DNA from 3 places in the Leclercia sp. CFBP8987 genome. Region 2 is predicted to be linked to each of the others. Evidence: predicted binding sites of a transcription regulator. Region 2 holds the regulator's gene; each other region holds the start of a gene.

Region 1 (4,975 bases), 1.2 Mb from region 2:
GCCGATCCTGCAGATGGTGTTTGTGGGCGCTTACATCATTTTCGCCCCCTTTGTTGGTCAGGTGGCGGACAGCTTCGCCAAAGGGCGGGTAATGATGTTCGCCAACAGCCTGAAACTGCTGGGGGCCGCCAGCATCTGCTTTGGTGTGAATCCGTTTATCGGCTATACGCTGGTGGGGATCGGGGCGGCAGCCTACTCACCGGCCAAATACGGCATCCTCGGTGAACTCACCACCGGCGATAAGCTGGTTAAAGCTAACGGCCTGATGGAGGCCTCGACGATTGCGGCGATCCTGCTGGGCTCGATGGCAGGTGGGGTGCTGGCGGACTGGCATGTACTGGCGGCACTGGGTGTCTGCGCGGTGATGTATGGCGGGGCGGTAATCGCTAACCTGTTTATCCCGAAACTGCCGGCGGCGCGTCCGGGACAGTCCTGGCGTTTTACGCCGATGACCGCCAGCTTCTTCAACGCCTGCCGGGTACTGTGGCGTAACGGCGAAACCCGCTTCTCGCTGCTGGGCACCAGCATGTTCTGGGGCGCGGGGGTGACGCTGCGCTTCCTGCTGGTACTGTGGGTGCCAACGGCGCTGGGCATTACCGATAACGCCACGCCGACCTATCTCAATGCGATGGTGGCAGTGGGCATTGTGCTGGGTGCGGGGGCCGCAGCGAAGCTGGTGACGCTGCAAACCGTCGCACGCTGCATGCCCGCCGGGATCCTGATCGGCGTTGTGGTGCTGATCTTCGCGCTGCAGCATGCGCTGTTACCGGCCTATGCGCTGCTGTTCCTGATGGGGATCTGCGGTGGCTTCTTCGTGGTGCCGCTGAATGCGCTGCTGCAGGAGCGCGGGAAACATACCGTGGGCGCAGGTAACGCCATCGCGGTGCAAAACCTCGGCGAAAACGCCGCCATGCTGCTGATGCTGGGTCTTTACTCGCTGGCGGTGAAGGTGGGTGTGCCGGTGGTAGGCATTGGCGTTGGGTTTGGGGGCCTGTTTGCGCTGGCGATTACGGGACTGTGGATCTGGCAGCGTCGGCGGTGACAGGGCCGATGGGTTGTGCGGCCTGATGCCCTCACCCTGAACCTCTCCTTTGGTCCGAGGGCGCAAACATTAAAAAAGGCAACTTACGTTGCCTTTTTGCTTTTATTACGGTGCCGGGTAGGTATACACCTGATGCACCGCTTCAATCTCCGCTAACACCTCTTCGCTCAGCTCCAGATGGAAGCTTTCGACGTTCGTTTTCAGCTGCTCCATAGTGGTCGCGCCCAGCAGGGTGCTGGCAACAAACGGCTGACGGCGTACAAACGCCAGCGCCATCTGCGCCGGATCGAGCCCGTGACGTCTGGCGATATCCACATAGGCTGCTACCGCTTTCTGCGTCTGCTCGCCGCTGTAACGGGTAAAGCGGCTGAACAGTGTATTACGTGCCCCCGCCGGTTTTGCACCGTTAAGATATTTACCGGTCAGCGTGCCAAAGGCCAGGCAGGAGTAGGCCAGTAGCTCGACGCCCTCATACTGGCTCACTTCCGCCAGACCCACTTCGTAGCTGCGGTTTACCAGGCTGTACGGGTTTTGAATGGTAACGATGCGCGGCAGATCGTGCTTATCCGCCAGGTGCAGATAGCGCATCACGCCGAAGGCCGTTTCGTTAGAGACACCGATATAGCGGATTTTCCCCGCACGCTGGCACTCGGTTAAGGCTTCCAGGGTTTCCAGCAGCGTAACGACCGGCGCACTGTCGCTCCAGCTATAGCCGAGCTTGCCAAAACAGTTGGTCGGACGCTGAGGCCAGTGAACCTGATAGAGGTCGAGGTAATCGGTCTGCAGACGCGTCAGGCTGGCGTCCAGCGCGGCGCGGATGTTCTTACGATCGAGGTATTGATTCGGGCGAATGCCGCTGTCGTTATTGCGCGACGGGCCGCTGACCTTGGAGGCAACAACCAGCTTTTCGCGATTACCGCGTTTCGCCAGCCAGTTGCCGACGTAGGTTTCGGTTAAGCCCTGTGTTTCCGGACGCGGCGGAACCGGGTACATTTCTGCGACATCAATCAGGTTAATGCCCTGGCTGACGGCGTAATCGAGTTGCGCATGGGCATCGGCTTCGCTATTTTGTTCACCAAATGTCATCGTGCCCAACCCCAGTTGGCTTATCTCAAGTGCGCTATGGGGGATACGGTGATAATGCATAGCCGGCTTCCTTAGTTGACATGTTTTATGCGTCAGGAAACTCCCGACAAAGGAATATAAACATGACAGAGGGGAAGCGAAAAATCAAAAGGTCAGCAAGCTGCTGACCTTTAATACTATCTTTCAATAATCTGTGAAACGTCGTCGCGGTTAATCTGCATATTATTACCCTGCTGATCCCGGTAGCTAACCAGACCGGTATCATCGTCGACTTCGGGTTTGCCGTCGGTCAGGATCATGCGGCCATCTTTCGTCGCCATGACGTAATCGCTGCTACAACCTGAAACGGCAAACGCTAAACCAACAGCCGAGATTATTACTGCCCATTTTTTCATTCTTTATTACCTCCACCTGGCTCGTATTACATCTTATTGTAGTAATAACTCGGGCAAGGTTTTTTACAAAGCGGTGAAATCTGAAAAAACAGGCAAATCTGTGATAAAAGACATAATTCTGGGTAAAAAGTCAGGTATTCAGCAGAAAATGACGTGCTAACAGGGCTCCCGTGAAGTTCTTTTTCAAATAAAAGCCGCGGGGCAGCGTCAGGATAGGTTCGCCGCCCGCGCCTATGGCTTCGGTCAGCGCTTTACTGTTTGCCGCTTTGGGCCGCAGCTGGAGTACTTCCCCGTGGCGGGCGGTGATACGCTCCACCCGACCCAGCACGATCATGTCCATCAGCTCCTCCCAGTCCAGCCGCAGCTGACGATCTTCTTCCTCATTCGGGCTCCAGATCAAAGGCGCACCGACGCGCCTCTGCGCCAGCGGGATCGCGCGATCGCCTTCTACCGGGATCCACAGCACGCGCTTTAACTTATGCCGCACGTGGCTGCTCTCCCAGGTGATCCCGGTATTGCCGGTTAACGGTGCCACGCAGACAAAAGTGGTCTCCAGCGGGCGACCCAGGCTGTCGATGGGGATCGTCTTCAGCTCCACCCCCAGGGCGGCAAAATCCTGTTCAGGTTTGCTGCCCGCGCTGGCTCCCAGCCACAGCTCCAGCAGAACGCCCGTCCACCCTTTATCACGCTTAAGATCGGGTGGAATTGGCAGACCAGCCAGGGCAGCGAGTTCTCCCAGCGAGTATCCCGCCAGGCGTTGCGCTTGTTGCAGTAATGCCGCTTCCGTTGCGGGGGGAGACGTCAGAGGGGCGAGGGAAAGCATGAGTATTGCCTTTTGGTTAAAAAATGAACAGCAGTTTTCCACTGCACTGAATGAGTTTATCTTTTTCTTTTTGCTGATGCCAGGTGGATGATTTATCAGTGTTTTTATCGGCTGTAATCCGGTCAGGTTGAGGGGAGCATCCGGGTTGTTCAAATCTGGTCACTGACAATAAACAGGATCTTACCCCCTGTTATCCACAGAAAAATGGGATAACTGGGTATAACACCCACTACTGTTTCCATTTACAGCCTTGACGTGGGATGAAAATCGAAAAATCAGACAAAATGTGCCTAACTTATTGGCACAATCTGTGGATAAAACCGACGTTGTTCGATCTTTCATCAGTACCAGGATCTTTAAGGTGACCTGCATCACACTAAGCGCTGTAATTCACGCAATTCACAATTTAACTGTATGAATTATAGTGGTTTGTAAAAAACGCTATTCTCTGCAATATTCAGAGTGATCTGGGTTGTCCATCGGTAATTCCACACTTCTTCACAACTCTATCCACAGAAAAAGTGAATAAAATTGCCTTTCTGACCGCTCATCTGTTTATAACTCAGCTGATAATTGTGAGTTATTCAAATGTTATTAGGCTCCAGGCCAGAAAGAGAGTGGTTTACCGCCTCACTGGAGTGTGAAACAATCATTTATATATAAGGTTTAGTTTGGGGTAGTCCGGTGATTGATGACGATGGCTACCGCCCGAATGTAGGTATCGTAATTTGTAATCGCCAGGGTCAGGTTATGTGGGCCCGGCGATATGGTCAGCACTCCTGGCAATTTCCCCAAGGCGGGATCAATCCAGGAGAGTCCGCAGAGCAAGCGATGTATCGGGAGCTGTTCGAAGAAGTTGGCTTAAGCCGCAAGGATGTTCGCATTCTGGCTTCGACCCGCAACTGGTTGCGTTACAAGTTACCGAAGCGTTTGGTGCGTTGGGACACAAAGCCGGTATGTATCGGCCAGAAACAGAAATGGTTTCTTCTGCAATTGGTGAGCAGCGATGCGGATATCAATATGCAAACCAGCAGCACGCCCGAATTTGATGGCTGGCGCTGGGTCAGCTACTGGTATCCCGTTCGTCAGGTCGTGTCGTTTAAGCGCGACGTTTACCGTAGGGTGATGAAAGAGTTCGCAAGTGCTGTGATGATGCTTCAGGAGGCCCCTCCTAAGCCGCAGAGCGCACCTGCCTGGCGACGTAAAAGAGGTTAAGCTACGCACATTATGCTCACCCGCCTGCGTGAAATAGTCGAGAAGGTGGCCAGTGCCCCGCGGCTCAACGAGGCGCTGGATATTCTGGTCACGGATATCTGCCTTGCGATGGAAACCGAGGTCTGTTCGGTCTATCTGGCCGATCACGACCGCAGGTGTTACTACCTTATGGCCACGCGCGGATTGAAAAAACCGCGTGGTCGTACCGTCGCGCTGGCATTTGATGAAGGCGTTGTCGGTCTGGTCGGGCGTCTGGCGGAACCCATCAACCTTGCCGATGCGCAGAAACACCCCAGCTTTAAATATATTCCTTCCGTAAAAGAAGAGCGCTTCCGCGCCTTCCTCGGCGTGCCAATTATCCAGCGCCGTCAGCTGCTTGGCGTGCTGGTGGTCCAGCAGCGTGAGCTGCGCCAG
Region 2 (4,975 bases):
GCCTGCGGCGTTAGGTTTGTTATTCGGAATCTTTTACCATTTGGCCAAGCGAAGCCGCTACAGAAACCAGGTTCCGTTGCGCCAGTGCCGGTGCCAAATCCACGCCAGAGAGAGCCCACGCAGGGCCAGGAACACGCTCAAAGCCAGCCACAGACCGTGATTACCCAGCCACGGTAGGGTGAACAGCGTCAGGCCAAACCCGGCGGCCGCCACGGCCATGCTGTTGCGCATCTCTGCTCCGCGGGTTGCGCCGATAAACATGCCATCCAGCAAATAGCACCAGACGCCCACCACCGGTAACACCACCTGCCAGATAAGATAGTGGCTCGCCAGCGCGCGCAGCTCGGGTAGCGAGGTCAGCAGGGCAATGATGTTGTCGCCTGCCAGGGCATAGATGAGCGCAAAGGCCAGCGCCACCAGGCCGGACTGACGGCAGGCCGCCCGCCACACTTCCCGCAGTTGACCGCTTTCCCGGGCACCATAGGCCTGCCCGGAGTGCGCTTCGACCGCATAGGCGAAGCCATCCAGGGCGTAGGCGGTAAAGGTCAGCAGGGTCATCAGCACGGCGTTGACGGCGATAATCTCCGGCCCCAGCCGCGCACCCATTACCGTCAGCGCCCCGAAACAGAGTTGCAGCAGCAGCGAGCGCAGCATGATGTCGCGATTGAGGGCCAGCAGCTTGCGGATATTGCCCCGCCAGCTTGCCTTCAGCAACGCCAGCGAAATACCGCGCAGGGCCAGCACCCGCCACACCATCCACAGGCCGATCGCCAGGGTGGCATATTCTGCGATAGCGGTCGCCAGGGCCGCGCCCTGCACGTTCATCTGCAAACCCATCACCAGCCAGAGATCCAGCACGATATTGAGCAGGTTACCCACCACCAGCAGGATCACCGGCGCCCGGGCATACTGAACGCCCAACAGCCAGCCCAGCAGGACCAGGTTAGCCAGCGATGCCGGGGCGCTGAGCCAGCGTATTTCAAGGAAGCGTCGCGCCTGATGGAGAACGGCCTCGCTGCCACCGACGATATGCAGGGCCAGATCGATAAGTGGCGTGCGCAACAGCACAATCAATAATCCGGCACCCAGAGCCAGGATCAGCGGCTGTACCAACGCCCGGGCCAGACGCAGCGGATCTTTCGCGCCATAGGCCTGGGCGGTAAGCCCGGTGGTGCTCATGCGCAAGAAGAGCAGCAGCATAAACAGGAAGCTGGTTGCCGTCGCGCCGATGGCGACACCGCCCAGATAGATGGGCGAATCGAGATGACCAATTACTGCCGTATCCACCAGCCCAAGCAGAGGGACGCTGATATTGGAGACGATCATAGGAAGTGCAAGACGCCACAACGCCTTATCGGAAGCAGTCAGGAGAGACATGAGAATGTTCGCCGGAAGCAGAAGAAGCAGAAGAAGCAGACTGCGACAGGGCCGCAGTCTGTCAGAAAGCAGTTATAACCACTCACCGTTGCGGATGACGCCAACCGCCAGGCCTTCGATGGAGAAGTTATTTTCACGCAGGTCGACAACAATCGGGGAAAACTCACTGTTTTCCGGCAGCAGTTGTACGGTATTGCCCTGCTTTTTCAGGCGCTTAACGGTCACTTCGTCGTCGATACGCGCCACAACCACCTGGCCGTTACGCACGTCCTGCGTTTTATGCACCGCCAGCAGATCGCCGTCGAGAATACCGATGTCTTTCATCGACATGCCGCTTACGCGCAGCAGAAAATCTGCGCTCGGTTTAAACATGCCAGGATCGACCTGATAGTGGCCTTCGATATGCTGTTGCGCCAGCAGCGGTTCACCAGCGGCGACGCGACCGACGAGCGGAAGGCCCTCTTCGGCTTCAATCAGCAGACGAATACCGCGAGACGCACCGGAGACAATCTCAAGCACACCCTTGCGCGCCAGTGCCTTAAGGTGCTCTTCAGCGGCGTTTGGAGAACGGAAGCCCAGACGCTGCGCGATTTCTGCACGCGTCGGCGGCATACCCGTCTGGCTGATATGATCCCGAATGAGATCAAACACCTCTTGCTGCCTGGTCGTTAACGCTTTCATTCCGCCCCCTGGGTGTATATACAGTTATGCTGTGAGTATATACAGCTAAAGGTGATTTTGGAACCACAAACCGCATAAAAAACCAGAGACTTGTTCGGTTTCTGAAGGCTTATCGTAAATGTCCCCAAAGCAGCGTGACCCAGGTAAACAACGCAACGATAATCGCCATCAGCACCGCGGCAGAGCCCATATCTTTCGCCCGGCCCGAGAGCTCGTGAAAATCAGTGCCAATGCGGTCGACTACCGCCTCGATCGCACTGTTCAGAATTTCGACTATCATCACCAACATCACCGAGCCAATCAGCAATACGCGGGTGATAGGATCAACATCCAGCCAGCAGGCAATAATAATCGCCACGGCGACCGCAACCCCCTCCTGGCGAAATGCGGCTTCATTGATCCAGGCAGCACGGATGCCTTTCCATGAATAACCGGCAGCTTTAATGATTCGGGTTAACCCAGTGGTATTATTGGCCATTAAAAGAAACCTTTCTTCGAAAATAGCGTCAGAAACGGTGGCTTAAGCGCTATGCGCCGCCCCCGGAAGTATGACGGGTAACAACAGAAATCTTGCGCGCTTTCTGTTATCCTTGCGCCGCAATTGCATTTTTAACCAGAGGCTTTACATCGTTTATGTCTGGCTGGCCACGAATTTACTACAAATTACTTAATTTACCATTAAGCGTCCTGGTAAAAAGCAAGTCTATCCCGGCGGTTCCCACGCTGGAATTAGGACTCGATACCTCGCGTCCTATTATGTATGTGTTGCCTTATAACTCGAAGGCAGACTTGCTGACGCTGCGCGCCCAATGCCTGGCGCACGATCTTCCCGATCCGCTGGAGCCGCTGGAGATCGACGGCACCCTGCTGCCGCGCTACATCTTTATCCACGGTGGCCCTCGTGTGTTCACCTGGTACACGCCGAAAGAAGAGTCGATCAAGCTGTTCCACGACTACCTCGATCTGCACCGCAGCAACCCGCTGCTGGACGTGCAGATGGTCCCCGTGTCGGTGATGTTTGGCCGTCGTCCGGGGCGCGATAAGGGCGAAGAGAATCCGCCGTTGCGCATGCTCAATGGGGTGCAGAAGTTTTTCGCCGTCAACTGGCTGGGCCGCGACAGCTTTGTCCGTTTTTCGCCGTCAGTCTCACTGCGCCGGATGGCCGATGAGCACGGCACGGATAAGACCATCGCCCAGAAGCTGGCCCGCGTGGCGCGTATGCACTTTGCCCGTCAGCGTCTGGCTGCGGTAGGCCCACGCCTGCCCGCGCGTCAGGATCTGTTTAATAAGCTGCTGGCCTCAAAAGCCATTGCCCGCGCCGTTGAAGACGAAGCGCGCAGCAAAAAAATCTCCCATGAGAAGGCGCAGCAAAACGCCATCGCCCTGATGGAAGAGATTGCGGCTAACTTCTCCTACGAGATGATCCGCCTTAGCGACCGTATCCTGAGCTTTACCTGGAACCGGCTCTATCAGGGGATTAACGTGCACAACGCCGAGCGTGTGCGCCAGCTTGCCCACGACGGCCATGAGATTGTCTATGTGCCCTGCCACCGCAGCCACATGGACTACCTGCTGCTCTCGTACGTGCTCTATCACCAGGGGCTGGTGCCGCCGCACATTGCTGCGGGGATCAACCTCAACTTCTGGCCGGCAGGCCCGATCTTCCGCCGTCTGGGTGCGTTCTTTATTCGCCGTACCTTTAAAGGCAATAAGCTCTACTCGACGGTGTTCCGTGAGTATCTGGGCGAGCTGTTCAGCCGTGGCTACTCGGTGGAATATTTCGTGGAGGGTGGCCGTTCCCGTACCGGGCGTTTGCTCGATCCGAAGACCGGCACCCTGTCGATGACCATTCAGGCGATGCTGCGTGGCGGTACGCGTCCAATCACCCTGGTGCCGATTTACATTGGTTACGAGCACGTGATGGAAGTGGGTACCTACGCCAAAGAGCTGCGCGGCGCCACCAAAGAGAAAGAGAGCCTGCTGCAGATGCTGCGTGGTCTGAGCAAGCTGCGTAACCTCGGTCAGGGGTATGTCAACTTCGGTGAACCGATGCCGCTGATGACCTACCTGAACAACCGGGTACCGGAGTGGCGCGAGTCTATCGATCCGATCGAAGCGGTACGTCCGGCCTGGCTGACGCCAACGGTGAATGCCATTGCTGCCGATCTGATGGTGCGTATTAACAACGCCGGGGCGGCTAACGCCATGAACCTGTGTTCTACCGCCCTGCTGGGCTCTCGCCAGCGCTCGCTCACCCGCGAACAGCTGCTCGAGCAGCTCGACTGCTACCTGAACCTGTTGCGCAACGTGCCGTACGCGGAAGATGCCACGGTGCCGACCGCCAGCGCCAACGAGTTGCTCGAGCACGCGCTGCAGATGAACAAGTTCGAGGTCGAGAAGGACACCATCGGCGATATCATCATTCTGCCGCGCGAGCAGGCGGTACTGATGACCTACTACCGCAACAACATTGCGCATATGCTGATGCTGCCTTCGCTGATGGCGGCCATCATCACCCAGCATCGCCAGATCACCCGTCAGGCGCTGCTGGAGCATGTGACTGCCCTCTACCCGATGCTGAAAGCCGAGCTGTTCCTGCGCTGGGACAACGACGAGCTGGCAGAGGTGCTGGATAAGCAGATTGAAGAGCTGACCCGCCAGGAGCTGATTTCGCAGAGAGATGACATTCTGCTGATCAATCCGTCCCGGGCACGCACGCTGCAGCTGCTGGCGGCGGGGGCACGCGAAACCGTGCAGCGCTACGCCATTACCTTCTGGCTGCTGAGCGCCAACCCGTCGATCAACCGCGGGACGCTGGAGAAAGAGAGCCGCACCCTGGCACAGCGCCTGTCGATGCTGCACGGCATCAACGCGCCGGAGTTCTTCGATAAAGCGGTGTTCAGTTCGCTGGTGTTGA
Region 3 (4,975 bases), 500 kb from region 2:
ACGCAGCGCTTTCTCTTTGTCGGTGACGTTACGCAGACCGAAAGAGATGGTGATGCAGTCAAAAGTGTTATCCGGGAAAGGCAGCGCTTCAGCGTTCGCCTGGACATATTCAACGTTGCCGACCACGCCAATATTGCGCAGTTTTTCACGCCCCATTTTCAGCATGGAGTCGTTGATATCAGCCAGCACAACGCGGCCCGTTTCGCCCACCAGACGCGAGAATTTCGCTGTCAGGTCGCCGGTGCCGCCAGCCAAATCCAGCACGGTTTGTCCACGACGTACGCCGCTACAATCAATAGTGAAGCGCTTCCACAAGCGATGAATGCCGAATGACATCAGGTCATTCATTACATCGTACTTCGCCGCCACGGAATGGAATACGTGGGCCACCATATCAGCTTTCTGCGCTTTAGCGACAGTCTGAAAGCCAAAGTGCGTTGTGTCTTGTGAATCTTCAACCATCTCAGAGCCTGCTTATCAGTCAAATGTTTGAGAAGTGTAACAGATTGGGCGCATTTGCCCTACGATTCAACCACCCCGGGAATAACGCTCCAGGGGGTCTGCCGACGCCTGGGCGCCTGCTAAGGTATTGTTTGTATTTTGAACGGGAACCTCACTGCGCAGCCGATATTCTTCATCTTGCGAGGTGGCCTGCTCGACCAATTCCGGATTAATCTCGCGTTTTACTTCCACGCCAAGGTCGCGGAACGATTCGGCCTGAGCCAGCAGGTTGCCGCGCCCGGAGGCCAGCTTTTTCATCGCCTGGCGGTAGTTATCCTGGGCGCGTTCCAGGCTCTGCCCGACCGAGGTCATATCATCGACGAACAGACGCATTTTGTCGTACAGGCGGCTGGCACGATCGGCAATCTGCTGGGCATTACGGCTCTGATGCTCGTAGCGCCACAAATTCGCAATGGTGCGTAGCGCCACCAGTAGCGTGGTAGGGCTGACCAGCATAATGTTGTTTTTCAGCGCCTCGGAGATCAGCTCCGGCTGGCGATCCAGCGCCAGTAAGAAGGCCGGCTCAACCGGGATAAACATTAGCACATAGTCAAGCGAACGCAGGCCCGGCAGCTGCTGATAATCTTTACGCCCCAGCAGACGAATATGGTTACGCACCGAGGCGATATGCTCCTGCAACGCCGCCTCGCGGGTGTAGTCGTCTTCGGCATTGAAGTAGCGCTCATAGGCCACGAGGGTCATTTTGGCGTCGATGACCACGTCCTTCTCCTGCGGCAGACGGACAATGACGTCGGGCTGCATTCGCGCGCGGTTTTCGGTTTCAATGCTGACCTGGGTTTGATATTCGTGACCCTCGCGCAGGCCAGAGGCCTCCAGCACGCGGGTCAGAACCACTTCGCCCCAGTTGCCCTGGGTTTTATTGTCGCCTTTCAGCGCTTTAGTGAGGTTGATGGCCTCCTGCGCCATCTGGGCATTCAGCTGCTGGAGGTTACGGATTTCATGGGCCAGCGTATGGCGTTCCCGCGCCTCCTGACCAAAGCTGTCCTGCACCTGGCGGCGAAAGCCGTCCAGCTGTTCACGCAGGGGCGACAGCAGGCCGCTCAGGCTCTGGCGGTTTTGTTCATCGACCCGGCGGTTGCTCTGCTCAAAGATGCGGTTGGCGAGGTTTTCGAACTGCTCACTCAGGCGCTGTTCGCTGTTCATCATCTGGCGGATTTTGTCTTCCGCATGCAGTTGGGTGGATTCCAGCCGGGTGGTCACTTCGCGCAGGTCGGCTTCCAGCGAGGTGTTGATATCCCGCAGATTGCGCAGCTCGTTGTTGAGCAGCTCGCATTCGTCACGCCAGTGCCTGCTCTGGGCGATGTTCTGTCTTAATGCACTGAGATCGGCCACCATCTCTTCACGTTCGGCAAGCTGATCGGCTTTTTGCTGCGCATGCTGATAGCTGGCGAACAACCAGCCCACACCTACGCTGACCAGCGCAATAACGACATAAAAAAGGATGGAAATATCCACGACGCCCCCTGCATCAAGGTATGACCCGCACAAAATAGAATTGTGCTGTATAAACGTCCAGTTTGAAAAGGGTTTTCTGCGAGGCGCTACGCAAAGAAAAAGGCCGAACAGGTCGGCCTTTGGCATAGAAAAGGGGAAATTACAGCAGGCGGCGGGCCGCTTCTACCACGATTTTCACCGCGTGGCTTTCGGTCTGCTTCATGGTCTCGGCGTTCGGGATCTCTTGCTGGGTACGGTTAACGATCACACCCGCAACCATACCGGCACGCAGACCCTGGCTTGCGCACATGGTCAGCAGCGTGGCGGATTCCATTTCATAGTTCATCACGCCCATAGACTGCCACTCTTCCATCGAGCCTTTGAAACGGTTCACTACGCGACCAGAGAAGGTGTCGTAGCGCTCCTGGCCCGGGTAGAAGGTATCAGAGGAGGCGGTCACGCCAACGTGAGTCGTCGCGCCAACGGATTTCGCGGCTTCCACCAGCGCGGTGGTGCATTCGAAATCGGCTACTGCCGGGAACTCCATTGGGGCAAAGTGCAGGCTCGCACCGTCCAGACGAACGGACGCGGTGGTGACCAGTACGTCGCCAACGTTGATATGCGGCTGGATCGCACCGGTAGTCCCGATACGCAGGAAAGTACGGATGCCCAGCTGCGCCAGCTCTTCAACGGCAATCGAGGTAGACGGGCCACCGATACCGGTAGAGCACACGATCACCGCTTTGCCATCCAGCTCTGCCCGCCAGGTCGTGAATTCGCGATGGGCTGCCAGCTTAACCGGCTTATCCATCAGCGCGGCGATCTTTTCCACACGCTCAGGGTCGCCAGGGACGATAGCGAGCGTAGCCCCTTGTAAATCGTTTTTAGTGAGGCCGAGATGAAAAACATCAGACTTAGACATAGAAAACTCCTCTGTGGGTCAGTTTGTCAGCAGAAGCAAAGCGGTACTTTACCGAAGGAACCGGCTTTTTTTCGTGACGGGCATCACCATGAATAAAATTGATTGCAGTTAATTACCATGAAATAGTGATTAACATCACATTAACGAGTTATATCGTTATCTGTTGCACAAAAGATAGCCTGTTTCGGGCACTGTGGATTGTTAACCTGCGGACTATATTTACTTTTGCGCTAATTGGTACGGAGAATGCCATGACTGGAAAATCTGGATTTGCACCTGCTGCTGACCTGCAAGCCTCAACCGTTGTCACTACCCCCGACGAAGCCATTACTGCCGGGGAGACCTCCATTCCGACCCAGGGCGATAACATGCCCGCCTGGCATGCCCGGCCCAAAAATGCGCAAGGGGCATTGCCGATCGTCATTGTGATTCAGGAAATTTTCGGCGTGCATGAGCACATTCGCGATATCTGCCGCCGTCTGGCGCTGGAAGGCTATCTGGCCGTGGCACCTGAGCTCTACTTCCGTCAGGGCGATCCGAACGATTACAACGATATTCCTACTCTGTTCAGCAATCTGGTGAGTAAAGTGCCGGACGCGCAGGTGCTGGCAGATCTCGACCACGTCGCCAACTGGGCGGCGCGTAATGGCGGCGATCCCCACCGTCTGCTGGCGACCGGCTTCTGCTGGGGCGGGCGTATCAGCTGGCTGTATGCCGCGCACAACCCGCAGCTGAAAGCCGCCGTGGCATGGTATGGCAAGCTGGTGGGTGAAAAGACGCTGAATTCACCGAAGCATCCGGTCGATATTGCGACCGATTTGAGTGCGCCGGTCCTGGGGCTGTATGGCGCCGAGGATACCGGGATCCCGCTGGATACGGTAGAGACCATGCGCCATGCCCTACGCGCGGCAAACGCAACGGCAGAGATTGTGGTTTACCCGGGAGCCGGGCACGCCTTCAATGCCGATTATCGCCCGAGCTATCACGCGGAATCAGCCAAAGATGGCTGGCAGCGGATGCTGACGTGGTTCCAGCAGTACGGCGCTAAAAAAGGTTAAGCGGCTCACATTTCGCTACGCAAAGTGACATGACTGTTTGACTTTTAAACACAATCTGGACGATATAAAACCCACAGGCGTGTAACTACGATCCGTAGGCAAGACCTGAACCCCCTCTCCGTTTTCGAGCGGAGAGGGGGTTCAGGTCTTTTTTTTTGCTCTGGAGACAGGGGCCAGAACATGAACCACTTGCAAACAGCGCTGGAGATCATCGCCCTGGTCGGCGGTGCTGAGAATATCGAACATATCGAACACTGCTCCACCCGCTTGCGGCTGAGCCTGTATGACAACGGTAAGGTCAACGAAGCGGCGCTGGCAAAGGTCGACGGCGTACTGGGCGTGCGCGTGAACGTGCAGTGCCAGGTGATTATTGGTCACGACGTGGTGCAGGTCTTTGAGGCGGTGCGCTCGCTGGTGGGTTCACCTCAGGCGGACAGACAACATGCGCCTGCCAGAATCAGCCGTGGCGCGCAGATTGTTGATTTCGTGATCAGCGTTTTTCAGCCGCTGGTACCTGCTATTGCCGGTGGCGGCGTTCTGAAATCGTTGCTGCTGTTGCTGGACGTCATGGGCTGGCTCAGCCGCGACAGCTCGACATACAAAGTCCTGGATAATATCGGTTCTGCGCCGCTCTACTTTCTGCCCATCCTGGTGGCAATCACCACGGCGATGAAGCTCAAGGTGAACGTGCTGGTTGCCGTCTCGGCAGTTTCCGTGATGGTGCTGCCAGCGATGACCAAACAGCTGGCCGACGGGACGGTGTTTATGTCGTTCGATCTGCGCAACGTGGCCTACGCCTCGCAGGTCTTCCCCGCCATTCTGTGCGTGCTCTTTTACGCCCAGACGGAGAAGCTGTTCAACCGCTATTCCCCTGGCGCGCTACGCATTTTCCTCTCGCCGATGCTCTCTCTGCTGGTGACGGTCCCCGTCACGCTGCTGATCCTGGGGCCGCTGGGTTACGAGCTGGGTGCCGGCCTGGCAACGGTGATTTTGTGGCTCTACGGCAAGCTGGGTTTTGTCGCCACCGCGCTGCTGGCCG

Evidence for each region. The regulator LexA, encoded in region 2, represses DNA repair genes until DNA is damaged. The targets are predictions, from matches to a motif close to TNCTGTATGTACATACAGNA.
Region 1: mutH (DNA mismatch repair endonuclease MutH) is a predicted target of LexA. The motif match lies at 3,577-3,596, and genes of this name have one in related genera.
Region 3: rmuC (DNA recombination protein RmuC) is a predicted target of LexA. The motif match lies at 2,021-2,040, and genes of this name have one in related genera.

Annotation. Positions count from the first base shown of each region.
Region 1 covers NZ_CM188255.1:3,969,337-3,974,311, reverse strand. The annotation lists gene lplT (lysophospholipid transporter LplT) at 1-1,042, shown strand, start outside; gene SOM40_RS19075 (NADP(H)-dependent aldo-keto reductase) at 1,148-2,188, opposite strand; gene ygdR (lipoprotein YgdR) at 2,305-2,523, opposite strand; gene mutH (DNA mismatch repair endonuclease MutH) at 2,654-3,346, opposite strand; gene rppH (RNA pyrophosphohydrolase) at 4,031-4,561, shown strand; gene ptsP (phosphoenolpyruvate--protein phosphotransferase) at 4,574-4,975, shown strand, end outside.
Region 2 covers NZ_CM188255.1:262,169-267,143, reverse strand. The annotation lists gene dinF (MATE family efflux transporter DinF) at 58-1,377, opposite strand; gene lexA (transcriptional repressor LexA) at 1,450-2,058, opposite strand; gene SOM40_RS01240 (diacylglycerol kinase) at 2,168-2,536, opposite strand; gene plsB (glycerol-3-phosphate 1-O-acyltransferase PlsB) at 2,692-4,975, shown strand, end outside.
Region 3 covers NZ_CM188255.1:4,641,926-4,646,900, forward strand. The annotation lists gene ubiE (bifunctional demethylmenaquinone methyltransferase/2-methoxy-6-polyprenyl-1,4-benzoquinol methylase UbiE) at 1-462, opposite strand, end outside; gene rmuC (DNA recombination protein RmuC) at 529-1,977, opposite strand; gene udp (uridine phosphorylase) at 2,117-2,878, opposite strand; gene SOM40_RS22390 (dienelactone hydrolase family protein) at 3,130-3,936, shown strand; gene SOM40_RS22395 (beta-glucoside-specific PTS transporter subunit IIABC) at 4,117-4,975, shown strand, end outside.